DNA from 4 places in the Comamonas sp. MYb396 genome. Region 3 is predicted to be linked to each of the others. Evidence: predicted binding sites of a transcription regulator. Region 3 holds the regulator's gene; each other region holds the start of a gene.
What was found. Region 3 encodes LexA, which represses DNA repair genes until DNA is damaged. Its sites were predicted from a motif close to ACTGTATNNNNATACAGT; they were not measured.

Region 1 (3,286 bases), on a different contig from region 3:
CCTCAGCAGCCCTGAGATGCAGAAGTTCATCCGCGACCGGGGCTCGGAGCCCGCACCGACCAGTGGCCCGGAGATGGACCGCTTTGTGGCCAGCGAAATCGCCGAGTGGGGCAAGGCGGTCAAGCAGTCGGGCGCGACGGTGGAATAGGGCCACCACCGGGGCTCGCCACCAGAATCCTTACGCGCCACCGACCATGTCGCCCAGGCGTCGCGGCGCCTGGCTGCGCTTTTCTACACTCTTTGTCGCCTATAGACCGAAATGGAGACAAAGATATGGTGTTGACGCGCAGAAGCATGCTGCAAGCAGGGGCTGCCACGGCAGCCGGTGCCTGGATGGGGGCGGGCGCATCGCTGGCCCATGCCAGCAAGACCTTTCCCAGCCGGGCGATCAAGCTGGTAGTGGCTTTTCCGGCCGGTGGGCCGACCGATCTGACGATGCGCCAACTGGCCGAGAACGCCGCCAAGGTGCTGGGCCAACCGATTGTGGTGGAAAACCGCCCCGGCGCGGCCGGCTCGCTGCCCGCGACACAGTTGCAGAACACGGCAGCAGATGGCTACACCATCGCCCAGCTGCCGATGAGCGTGATGCGCCTGCCTTTTACCACCGGCCTCAAATGGAACCCGGTGGAGGACCTGAGCTACATCATCAATGTCACCGGCTATGCGTTCTGCATGGTGGCCAGCACCCAGTCCGGCCTCAAGAGCTGGCAGGATGTGGTGGCCTGGGCCAAGGCCAACCCTGGCAAGCTCACGCTTGGCAATACCGGTACCTACACCTCGCCCCATGTCACCTCGGCCATCATTGCGCAGCAGCTGGGGCTGGATGTTGTGCATGTGCCCTACAAAGGCTCGTCCGAGCTGATGCGCGCCACGATGGCGGGCGAGGTGATGGTCGCGGCCGACACCAGCGCCGTGATCCCCTATGTGGACCAGGGCCGCATGGTTGCCTTGAATGTCTGGACCGAAAAGCGCCTGCCCACCTTGCCCAACACCCCCACCTTGATCGAGCTGGGCCTGCCAACCACGCAGTACTCGCCCTTTGGCCTGGTGGGCCCCAAGGGCATGCCGGTTGATGTGCAAGCTGCCTTGCACAAAGCCTTCAAGCAAGCGATGGAAATGGAAAGCTACCAGGCCATGCTGCAGCGCTTTGAGATGCTGCCCATCTACATGAACAGCGCCGACTACAAGAAGTTTGCCGCCGAGTCCACGGTCAAGGAAAAAGCCGTGCTCGCCAAGCTGGGGCCCCAGGCTTGATGCAGCTTTGAGAGCCGACTGGCGCGGGAAAGGTATTGGTTTTGACGAATGCTGTATTCATATACAGTATTTGCAAAAATCTACCTTCATCTGAATCCCGTCGCCAGCCTTCCCAGAGGGGAGCAATCTCAAGCGGGACCGCGCCCGCACTGGCGAAGCTGCTGAGGTTTTGCTAGAATACTGTATATATACACAGTATTTATGCAAACCCTCGCCAAACTCCAGATCCTGGCTGACGCTGCCAAATACGATGCCAGCTGCGCATCCAGCGGCAGCAAGCCCCGCAACTCCCTGGGCGGCGAGGGGATGGGGTCGACCGAGGGCATGGGCATCTGCCACAGCTATACGCCCGATGGCCGCTGTGTCTCGCTGCTCAAGATTCTGCTGACCAACTTCTGCATCTACGACTGCCGCTACTGCATCAACCGCAAGAGCTCCAATGTGCAGCGCGCCCGCTTCAGCGCCGCTGAGGTGGTGGGCCTGACGCTGGACTTTTACCGCCGCAACTGCATAGAAGGCCTGTTTCTGTCCAGCGGCATCATCCAGTCGTCGGACTACACGATGGAGCAGCTGGTCGAGGTGGCGCGCAGCCTGCGCGAGGACCATGATTTTCGCGGTTACATCCACCTCAAGACGATTCCGGATGCCTCGCCCGAGCTGCTGGCCCTGGCCGGTCGCTATGCAGACCGCCTCAGCATCAATATCGAGCTGCCCACGCAGCAGGGCCTGCAGCAATTGGCGCCTGAGAAAGATGCCGTAGGCATTGCCTCTGCCATGCACCAGGTGGCAGAACATATCGAGGTCGCGCGGCAGCAGACGCAAGACCAGCAGGGCAGCAAGCTGGTATCGCTGCCCCGCCAGCGCCAGGCCGCTCGGGCAGCAGCGCCCAGCTATGCGCCGGCGGGCCAAAGCACGCAGATGATTGTCGGCGCCGACAGCGCCAATGATGCGACCATCTTGCTCACCAGCAGCGCGCTCTACACCGGCCAGCGCCTGCGCCGGGTCTACTACTCGGCCTTCAGCCCCATCCCCGATGCCTCGTCCGATCTGCCGCTGCAGGCGCCGCCACTGATCCGCGAGCACCGGCTCTACCAGGCCGATTGGTTGATGCGCTTCTACGGCTTTAGCCCGGCAGAAATTACCGCACCAGCGGCCGGCGGCATGCTCGATCTGGAGCTCGACCCCAAGCTCGCCTGGGCGCTGTCGCAGCGCCAGCATTTCCCGGTGGATTTGAACCGTGCGGCCAAGGCTTGGCTGCTGCGCGTGCCGGGCTTGGGTGTCGGCAGTGTCGAGCGTCTGCTGGCCGCCCGCCGGGTGCGCCGGCTGCGGCTGGCCGATCTGCAGCAGCTGCGTGTTGCCACCAGCAAGGTACTGCCTTTTGTCGAGCTCGACGACTACCACCCGCCGCTGGCCATGCTCGACAGCCCGAGCTTGCGCCAACAGCTGCTGGCCCAGATGGGGCAGGGCGCCGTGCAGCGCAGGCACAGCGGCATGCAGTTGGCGGCTGCGGCGCAGATAGCCCTGTTTTGAGGAGGCCAGGCATGCAGGCAGAGAACGACAGCTTGACGGTGATGTTGGACGCACCGGATGACTTTGCCGGCTTCCGCCAAGCGGCGCGGGTATTGCTGGCCCTGGGCGCAGCGCCCGAGCTGGTGCACTGGCGCTGGTCGGATACGTTGGCCACCCAGGCCGAGGATGGTGATTTGTTTGCGGATGCTGGGGCAGCCTATGCTGCGGCAGCCGATGCTGGGGCAGCCCTTGCTGCGGCAGCCGATGCTAGGGCCGATGCGCCACCCCGCGTCATCACCCCCGAGGCACTGGACCGCTTGGCCATCGCACCCGGCCAGCCGGTGCATATCCGCAAACCCCAGCTGGCCGTGCTGCGCCATGCCTGCTGCCACCGCAACCCGGGCCGCTTTATGCTGTGCTACCGCTGGCTGTCGCGGCTGCAGGCCATGCCCAGCCTGGCGGGCGATGCGCTGGATGCCGATTGGCGCGAGATCGAGCGCCTGGCCCGCGCGGTGGGGCGCGA
Region 2 (3,286 bases), on a different contig from region 3:
CCATGGCGAATCGCTGGGCGAAAACAATATCTACCTGCACGGCCTGCCCTATTCCGTCGCCCCCGATGTGCAAAAGCATGTGCCCTGGATCACCTGGCTCTCGCCCGCCATGCAGCAACGCATGGGCATGAGCACCAGCTGCCTGCAGCAGGCCGTGGCCACTGCCCGCATCAGCCATGACAACCTGTTCCACTCGATGCTGGGCCTGACCGATGTGCAGACCGCACTGCACCAGGCCGATCTGGATATTTTTGCCAGCTGCAAGGGCCGCTCTGCACCAGCTGCCACTTTGGCGCAGCTGGCATCTGCCTCTGTGCCGGCAAGCGTTGCAGCGCAGCCGCCGACCACGGTCGCCGCTGCTCGCAAGCGCGGCTAAAACAGGTTTCCCTGTCCAGGGTGCGGCGCCTGCGCGGCGCCTCCCTGGCGCACGGCCTGCTGCATCTGCTGCACCTGTTGTGCGCGCCAGGCCTCAAAACCGCGCCAGTCCATCTCCTGCCGCTCGCGCCCATAGCCCAGCTGCGCGCAGGCCCGCACAAAGCGCTGGCGCACCAGGTCGGCCCACAGGCCCTGGCCCTTCATGCGGCTGAAGGACTGGCTGTCATAGCTCTTGCCGCGCAGCCGGTCGGCCTCGCTGATCTGGTGCAGGTCGCGCACCCGCTGCATCACCCGGGCAGCGCGCTGTGGGTAATGGGCCTGCAGCCACTGCTGGAACACGACATTGAGTTCCCAGGGCAGGCGCAGCACGGTGTAGAAGGCGGTGGTGGCGCCGGCCTCGCGCGCGGCTGCCAGCACCTCTTCCATGTCCTCGGTCAAAAACGGAATATGCGGCGCCACGCTCACCCCGACAGGAATGCCGGCCTCCGTCAGCTGGCGGATGGTGCGCAGCCGCCGGTGCGGCGCCGCAGCCCGGGGCTCGAGCAGGCGGGTCAGCTGTGGGTCCAGGCTGGTGATCGTGATGTAGACGGCCGCCGCGTTCTTGCGCGCCGCTGCGGCAATCAGGTCGGTATCGCGCTCCACCGCGCTGCTCTTGGTGATCAGCGAGAACGGGTGCTCGGCCTCGCTGAGCACCTCGATCAGCTGCCGCGTCAGGCCCAGCTCGCGCTCGATCGGCTGGTAGCAATCGGTGGCCGAGCCGATATTGAGCGAGGCCGGCTGGTAGCGCGGGCGGCTGATCTCGGCCTTGAGCACCTGGGCAATATTGGTCTTGGCAAACAACTGGGTTTCAAAATCCAGCCCCGGCGAGAGGTTCAGGTAGCTGTGGTAGGGCCTGGCATAGCAGTAGATGCAGCCATGCTCGCAGCCCCGGTAGGGGTTGACCGAGTGATCAAAGAAGATATCGGGTGAGTCGTTTTTCTGGATCGCGCTGCGCGCCCGCTCCTCGTGTACCTGGGTTGGCAGGCTCTCGGCGTCCTGCTGCCACCAGGCGCCTTCTTCCAGGTTCAGATCTGCATCGCCAGCCACAGGCGCCTCAGCGGCTGCAGGGGTCCAGCCATCGTCAGCCCATTCCCGCACATCGCTGGCAAAACGGTGGCGGGGTGCCCCCACCGCGCCGCGCCCCTTGCGGGCCACTGGCAGGGGCACACGCACCGGCACAGGCCCATCCAGGTCGTCCGCGCAGCGCTGCAGGGCCTGCGGGTCGTCTAGCGGGGCAGTGTCAACGGTGTGGATGGAGGGATGGCGGGCAGGCATACTAACGGATGATGACTGTTTTTATATACAGTATTTCATGCATTGTCCGCCATCCCCGCATCCTCTGCAAGCGCCGCGCACACCAGGGCTATTCGCACCGTTTTGGTGCGAAATGGGGCTTGGCCTACATTCGGGGATTACATACTCCGGAGGAAGTTTTCATGTCTCGCAAACCCCAACTCATCCTGTCATCCCTGGATGTGGACCGCCTGGAAGCGCTGCTGGAGGCGATGCCGGCCAGTGCCTTCCCCGGCAAGGCGGATCTGGAGGCCGAGATTGCCCGCGCCGATATTGTGGAGCCCAGCGATATTCCGCCGGATGTGGTGACGATGAACTCCACGGTGAACTTTGACATTGCCGAATCGGGCAAGCAGTTCCAGCTGACCCTGGTCTACCCCAAGGACCTGGACGACACCAGCAGCAAGATTTCGGTATTTGCACCCGTGGGCAGTGCGCTGCTGGGCCTGGCGATTGGCGATGAGCTGGCCTGGCCGTCCGTGGGCGGAAAGACGATGACGGTGCGTGTGACCGGCATCAGCTACCAGCCCGAGCGCGCCGGCGATCTGCACCGCTGAGCGGTCAACCGACAAGCGCCGGCAAGGGCCGGCAAGGGCCTGCCTACATCGACAAGCGCGCCCCCACCAGGGTCACCAGCAGGCCGCCCCCGACCAGGCCCAGCTCCCAGCGGGCAACAGAGCGCAGGCTGGGCGTACGCGCCTCCACCCCCAGGTAGAGCGCGCGCCCGGCCAGCAGCGACAGCGCAAAGGCCAGGCCCATGCCCAGCCAGTTGAGCCAGGGCTGGCTCGGCCAGACATGCGAGACCACCGCGTTGCACAGCACCACGATGGAAAAGTGCACCAGAAACACCGAGTAGCCCATTTGGCCCAGCGACTGCAGCCAGCGCACAGGCGCCTGGCGGCCCAGCCAGTCGACCAGGCGGCTGTCTGCCGGCAGGCGCATCAGCCACAGCAGCGCGACGGAGCCGCACAGTGCCACCGCAATGCGCAGGCGGAAATCCACTTCCAGTGACACGAGACCAAAAGCGAGCAGGCAGGCCGTCCAGGACCAGGGTTTGGCGCTTTGGCTGCCCCAGAAAGCCAGCATGCCCATGCCATAGGCACCGATAAAGTAGACAAACCACATGTCCAGCTCGCTGTGGCGGTTGAACACCAGCAGCGACAAGGCCGTGAGCGCCAGCACGACCCACTGGCCCAGTTGCAGGCCCAGCCATTGGCGGGCCCAGCGGCGGCTCCATGCAAACAGCAAGGTGACGGCGGCGAACAGCTGAAAATCGATCGCCACATACCAGACACCGGCCGACAGCGCATCTTCGCCGCTGATGTCCTGCAGCATCAGCGCATTGGCGATCAGCTGCTGCCAGGTAGGCTCGGCGGGTACGGATTCATGGGCAAACCAGGGCCGCACCAGCGCTGCGATGAACACAGCCAGCAACAGCGCGACGGAATAAGGCGCGAGCAGGCGCAGCGCGCGCTGGCCGATCTTGGCCAGCGGGCTGCCAAAGCGGGCCACACCTTGCGGGGCCAGGCTGGCCGCCGACAGAAAGCCGCCCATGACCAGGAAAATCTGCACGGCAATG
Region 3 (3,286 bases):
GGCATGGCTGGTAACGATCTCCACCCAGGGCCAGGGCGCGCTGGCGGGGGCAGGCAAGGCGGCCAGCCAGGCGCTGCCGGTGTAGTCGCCCGCCACATCTTCAGCTTGCGGCGCATAGCCCTGGCGCAGGCGCACGGTCATGCCATCCACCCAGCCCAAGGGGCCCTGCTCGCCCGATGAAAAGGCCAGCAAGCGGTGCGGGTGCAGCTTTTGCAGCCAGCGCGCGCTGTGCAGCTCGCCGCCGCCCGTCACGGCCACCACCTCCCGCAGCAGAGGTTGGCCATCCGCATCCAGCGCCGCTGCGGCGGCCACGGCATCCTTGAGGTTTTGCGGGCCATCGGGCATCAGCGCATTGGCCGGGCGCATGGCGCAGGTCAGCACCACGGGCTTGGCCAGGCGTCCTAAAACGCAGTGCAGGAACCAGGCCGTCTCTTCGAGCGTATCGGTTCCGTGGGTGATAACAACAGCGCGCACGGTCTCATCGCGCATGGCCGCATCGCAGCGCTTGAGCAGTGCATGCCAGACCTCGTCGTTCATGTCCTTGCTATCAATTTGCGCTATCTGCACCGCATCCAGCGGGCCTGCCGCAGCTGTCTCGATGCCGCTCACACCCGCCAGCAAGGCCGCAATGGACAGCTGGGCTGCGCGGTATTGGCCGGGTTTCTCGGCATCATCGGCCATGCCGGCAATGGTGCCGCCGGTGCCGATGATCAAAATTTTTGGCTGCAAGGCTTGCCTCCTGCAAAAAACTGGTTAAAAATACAGGTACTGGATTGATATACAGGTGTTGGGATGCACAGTGGCTTTGCTTCTGCCCGGCACCGCAGATCACACGGAGATCTTATGCGAGACCATCCCAAACTGACCGCGCGCCAACAAGAAATTCTGGACCTGATCCAGACCGCCATTTCGCGCACCGGCGCCCCGCCAACGCGCGCCGAGATTGCCAGCAAGCTGGGCTTCAAATCGGCCAATTCGGCAGAAGACCACCTCAAGGCGCTGGCCCGCAAGGGCGTGATCGAGCTGGTCAGCGGCACCTCCCGGGGGATTCGCCTGCAAAGCGATACCGTGCGCTCCATCAATGCCGCTCGCGGCACGCGCTTCTCCTCACCGCTGGCAGGCGTGTCCAATGCCACCGCCGGCCTCGGCCGCGTGGTGCAAGAGCTCGCCCAGCTGGCCCTGCCGCTGATCGGCCGCGTCTCGGCCGGCTCGCCCATCCTGGCGCAAGAGCATGTCGACCAAACCTATACCGTGGAGGGCGGCCTGTTCCAGCAGCAGCCCGATTACCTGCTCAAGGTGCGCGGTATGTCGATGCGCGATGTCGGCATCATCGATGGCGATCTGCTGGCCGTCAAAGCCACGCGCGAGGCCCGCAACGGCCAGATCATTGTGGCGCGCCTGGGCGATGACGTCACCGTCAAGCGCCTGCAGCGCACCAAGGACGGCATTGAGTTGCTGGCCGAAAACCCGGATTACCTGCCCATCATCGTGCAGCCCGGCGAGCCCTTTGAGATCGAAGGCATTGCCGTGGGCCTGATCCGCAACACGATGCTGAACTAGGCCTAGCGGCCCTTCCGGCCACTTCGGCCCTCCCTTTTCTGCGCAACCCCAGGTAGCGGGCGTTGTGGGCTCTTGGCCCACAGCCCTGGGGGATGCGCTCGCCCTGCGCAATCCTGCTGTTACCCGTATACCAAGGAGTCTCCTATGCTTGTAGCAGATGCATTGTGCGCGCTTGCGCCCTTTTCCCTCGTCGCTGGCCTGCCCTGGTTCCAGTCCATCCAGCGTGCCATTGTGCGCAGCAACCGCCGCCGACCCGGCCATGGCGCCGCCAATGACGGCCAGCTCGCCGCCCAGGTGCACTGCTTTGCCACCGCGTCCTCTGCCGCTGTACAGCGTGGCGCCGCCCAGCAGCTGAGCTTGCTCGATGGCCAGGGCCTGAACATGTCCGGCGTGGATACGTCCCGCGTGGACACGTCCGGCATGGAAAAGCCCCACGCAGACTCCCCTGCCGATGAGGCCCCCGCACAGCGCCCCATTGACCGCATCCGCCTGCCGCGCAAACCCGCTGCGCGCCGCCGCCTCTCGGTAGGCGCACAGTCCCACACCCGCCCCTTCCTGTCAGTGCAGCGCTGCAGCGCCCAGGCCGCCAACGATGCCCCCATCAAGATGTACTGGGCCCAACCGGCCAGCCTGCACCGCCAAAAGGGTATGCGCTGGGCCATGTCGGGCAGCATGGCCGATATCTGTGCCGAGCTCGAACGCCTGGAACGGCTGGAACATCTGCACGCGGTCTAAGCCGGTGCCCAGGCGGGCATCAAGTCTGGCCGCCAGCATGCGTTGAACGCTGCAAACAGAGCCAGGCGGGCCAAGGGTTTGGGCATGGGGCTCGGCATTCCTGACGCGCCACCATGCCGCAGGCGGCCCGATGTGCCAGTTGGTGCGGCCGGCCAGGTGCGGCCGGCTAGGTGCGGCCGGCTAGACAACGGCCTACCGGAGGGATTCCAGAACGGCGCTGAGAAATTCCGGGCAATATGCAGGGCGGTTGCAACAGCGGCTCAGAGCTGCCCAGCCAGCAGCATCCCTTCCTGCCGCTCAGACCAGGCCATGGTGACACAAGGCCCGCGTGCTCGGCAGCCCGCGCTGCCAGCCATCGCTGTCTGCTGCCCACTTGCGCCAGCCTCTTGTCCTGTCAGCGCGCAGCAGCCAAAGCCTCCAGCGCCTGCTGCTTGAATGGGGCCAGTTGCTCGCGCAACGCATCTCTTGCGCCATCCAGCGCAGCAGCCACCGCGTCAGGCCCAAACACCAGGCCTTGCAGCAACACAAAATGCACATTGCGGATGCCAATGGAGGCCAGCGCATAGCGCAGATAGGGCGTCAAAAAGTCTTCCTGCTTGGCCCGGGGCCCCGTATGGAAGCCGCCGGAACTCACCAATACCAAGCTAGGACGGTCCTTCATCAAACCAATCTTGCCTTCGGGCGTGGATGCAAAGCTGCGGTGGATACGGATCACATGGTCCAGCCAGAGCTTGAGCGTGGCCGGCACCGCAAAGTTGTGCATGGGGGTCAGAATCATCAGCAGATCGCTGTCTTCCAGCTCCTTGATCAGCGTTTCCGACCAGGCCAGCGCGGGTGCATCTGCGCTTGCATTGGCGGTGATCGCCAACGCGTAGTCGCGGCTGATCGGCGGTATCGGTGTGGCCACCAGATCACGTTCCAGCAGCGGATGCTGCGCTAGGCCCAGCTCGCCCAGCATATCGGCCGCCAGTTGGTAGCCATGGCTGGCCTG
Region 4 (3,286 bases), on a different contig from region 3:
GGTCATGACCTCACGGGTTTGCTGCACATCGGTCTGGCTCAGGCGCACCGGCAACAGGCGGCGCGTGTCCGGGTTCAGCGTGGTTTCCCACAGCTGCTCGGCATTCATCTCGCCCAGGCCCTTGAAGCGGCTGACCTGGCATTTCTCGCGCGGCACACCGTCCTTGGCGGCCTTGTCGAAGATGGCATGCATCTCGGCCTCGTCCAGTGCGTAGACCTTGGCAGCGGGTTTCTTGCCCCGGGCAGGGATATCGACGCGAAAGAGCGGCGGCCGCGCCACGCAGACATGGCCCTTGTCGATGAGCTGCGGGAAATGCTTGAAGAACAGCGTCAGCAGCAGCACCTGGATGTGCGAGCCGTCCACGTCGGCGTCGCTCAGGATGCAGATCTTGCCGTAACGCAGACCGCTCAGGTCGACCTCGTCATCGGGGCCATGCGGGTCCACGCCGATGGCTACCGAGATATCGTGGATTTCAGTGTTGGCAAACAGGCGGTCGCGGTCCACTTCCCAGGTGTTGAGCACCTTGCCGCGCAGCGGCAGGATGGCCTGGGTTTCCTTGTCGCGGCCCATCTTGGCGCTGCCGCCGGCCGAATCGCCCTCGACCAGAAACACCTCGTTGTAGGCCAGGTCGCGGCTTTCGCAATCGGTCAGCTTGCCGGGCAACACGGCCACGCCGCTGCCCTTGCGCTTTTCCACCTTCTGGCCGGCGCGCTGGCGCGTCTGCGCCGCCTTGATCGCAATCTCGGCGAGCTTCTTGCCGTATTCGACATTCTGGTTCAGCCACAGCTCCAGCGCCGGCCGCACCATGCCCGAGACCAGGCGCACCGCATCGCGCGAGTTCAGGCGCTCCTTGATCTGGCCCTGGAACTGGGGATCGAGCACCTTGGCCGAGAGCACATAGCTGGCACGGGCAAACACGTCCTCGGGCATCAGCTTGACGCCCTTGGGCAGCAGCGAATGCAGCTCGATAAAGCTCTTGACCGCCTGGAACAGGCCATCGCGCAGCCCGCTTTCATGCGTGCCGCCCGCCGTGGTCGGGATCAGGTTGACATAGCTCTCGCGCACCGGCTGGCCTTCGTCGGTAAAGGCCACGCACCACGATGCCCCTTCGCCCTCGGCAAAATGGTCATCGCTGCGGCCGGCAAAGCCCTCGCCCTCGAACACGGGAATGATCGGGTCCACCGGCAAGGTCTGCAGCAGGTAGTCCTTGAGGCCGCCCTTGTACAGCCAGGTCTGCGTCTCGCGGCTCTTGTCCTGCGTCAGCTGCACGCTCACGCCCGGCATCAGCACGGCCTTGCTGCGCAGCAGGTGCACCAGCTCGCCCATCGGCAGGTGGCTGGATTCGAAATACTTGGCATCGGGCCAGACGCGCACCGTCGTGCCCTGCTTGCGGTCACCGCTGACCATCGCGCGCACCTGCAGGGGCTCGACCACATCGCCACCGGCAAAGGCCATTGTGGCGACCGAGCCATCGCGGTGCACCGTCACCTCCATGCGGGTGGCCAAGGCGTTGGTCACCGAGACACCCACGCCGTGCAGACCGCCCGAGAAGCTGTAGGCGCCGCCCTGGCCCTTGTCGAACTTGCCGCCCGCATGCAGGCGGGTGAAGACCAGCTCCACCACGGGCGCATGTTCTTCGGGGTGCAGGCCAAAGGGAATGCCCCGGCCGTCGTCCTCCACACTCACCGAGCCATCGGTGTGCAGGTAGACGCGAATTTTCTTGCCAAAGCCGGCCAGCGCTTCGTCGGCCGCGTTGTCGATCACCTCCTGGATGATGTGCAGCGGATTGTCGGTGCGGGTATACATGCCCGGGCGCTGCTTGACCGGCTCAAGCCCCTTGAGAACCCGTATCGAGCCCTCTGCGTATTCACTGGTAGACGTGTTTTTGCTTGCCATAACTTTCCATTCTAGCGGCTGCCATTGTAAATAGCTGTATAGATAAACAGGTGGAACTTGTTGACGATTCACGACGCTTGGCCGCAAAAGCCTGCAATGGGCTTGGGCGGCCACCGGGCAATATGCGGGCGACAGCCGGTTTTTGGCGTTGGAGTAACAATTCTTGGATAACGAGACATCCTTAGACTATGCAAAACAACGCACAACGATTGTCCATGGCCCGCGTGCTGCTCTGTGGCGGCGCCGTAGTGACCCTGTCCATGGGCATCCGCCACGGTTTTGGCCTCTGGCTGCAGCCGATCACCCAGGAGATGGGCTGGACGCGCGAGTCCTTCGCCTTGGCGCTGGCGGTGCAAAACCTCAGCTGGGGCCTGATCGGCATCTTTACCGGCATGCTGGCCGACCGCTTTGGCGCCAGCAAGGTGCTGGTCTGCGGCGCGCTGCTGTACGCGCTGGGCCTGGCCGGCATGGCCTGGGCGCCCAATACGCTGATGTTTGCGCTCACCGCCGGCCTTTTGATCGGCATGGCGCAGACGGGCACCACCTATGCGGTGATCTATGGCGTCATCGGGCGCCAGTTGCCCGCTGAGAAACGCTCCTGGGCCATGGGGGTGGCCGCGGCCGCAGGCTCCTTTGGCCAGTTCTTCATGGTGCCGGTCGAGGGCCAGCTGATCGCCAGCCTGGGCTGGCAGAACGCGCTGCTGGTCTGCGCCATCCTGGTGCTGACCATCGTGCCGCTGGCCATTGCGCTGCGCGAGCCCAATTTCCATGCGCTCAAGCGCAGTGCTGGCGCTGGCGCGCAGCAAACCATTGCCCAGGCCGTGGCAGAGGCCTTTCGCAACCCCAGCTTTTTGCTGCTGACCGCCGGTTATTTTGTCTGTGGCTTCCAGGTGATGTTCATCGGCGTACACATGCCCAGCTACCTGAAGGACTTTGGCCTGCCGCCCCATGTGGCCAGCTATTCGCTGGCGTTGATCGGCCTCTTCAATATCTTTGGCACCTACCTGGCCGGGTCGCTCGGCCAGCGCATGGCCAAGCGCTACCTGCTCTCGGGCATTTATTTCATCCGCGCCATCGCCATCGTGGTGTTCCTGCTGGTGCCGCTGTCGCCCTGGTCGGTCTACGTCTTTGCCGCCGTGATGGGCTTTTTGTGGCTGTCCACCGTGCCGCTCACCAATGGCGCCATCGCGCAGATCTTTGGCGTGCAGCACCTGTCCATGCTCAGCGGCTTTGTGTTCTTCAGCCACCAGATCGGCAGCTTCCTGGGCATCTGGCTGGGCGGTTACCTCTATGACCACACCGGCAGCTATGATGTGGTTTGGTACGTGGCCATTGGGCTGGGCGTGTTCGCCGGCCTGGTCAATCTGCCGGTCAAGGAAGAGCCCGTGCA

Region 1: WH265_RS00165 (putative DNA modification/repair radical SAM protein) is a predicted target of LexA. The motif match lies at 1,434-1,451, and genes of this name have one in related genera.
Region 2: WH265_RS05035 (PA0069 family radical SAM protein) is a predicted target of LexA. The motif match lies at 1,704-1,721, and genes of this name have one in related genera.
Region 4: WH265_RS05510 (DNA topoisomerase IV subunit B) is a predicted target of LexA. The motif match lies at 1,930-1,947, and genes of this name have one in related genera.

The regions. Positions count from the first base shown of each region.
Region 1 covers NZ_JBBGYU010000001.1:36,973-40,258, reverse strand. The annotation lists gene WH265_RS00175 (tripartite tricarboxylate transporter substrate binding protein) at 1-148, shown strand, start outside; gene WH265_RS00170 (tripartite tricarboxylate transporter substrate binding protein) at 274-1,254, shown strand; gene WH265_RS00165 (putative DNA modification/repair radical SAM protein) at 1,456-2,784, shown strand; gene WH265_RS00160 (TIGR03915 family putative DNA repair protein) at 2,796-3,286, shown strand, end outside.
Region 2 covers NZ_JBBGYU010000002.1:187,800-191,085, forward strand. The annotation lists gene WH265_RS05030 (phosphoethanolamine transferase) at 1-376, shown strand, start outside; gene WH265_RS05035 (PA0069 family radical SAM protein) at 373-1,575, opposite strand; gene rnk (nucleoside diphosphate kinase regulator) at 1,851-2,264, shown strand; gene WH265_RS05045 (acyltransferase family protein) at 2,308-3,286, opposite strand, start outside.
Region 3 covers NZ_JBBGYU010000004.1:184,645-187,930, reverse strand. The annotation lists gene WH265_RS11130 (asparaginase) at 1-729, opposite strand, end outside; gene lexA (transcriptional repressor LexA) at 844-1,560, shown strand; gene WH265_RS11120 (hypothetical protein) at 1,705-2,295, shown strand; gene WH265_RS11115 (FMN-dependent NADH-azoreductase) at 2,690-3,286, opposite strand, start outside.
Region 4 covers NZ_JBBGYU010000002.1:291,323-294,608, forward strand. The annotation lists gene WH265_RS05510 (DNA topoisomerase IV subunit B) at 1-1,896, opposite strand, end outside; gene WH265_RS05515 (MFS transporter) at 2,085-3,286, shown strand, end outside.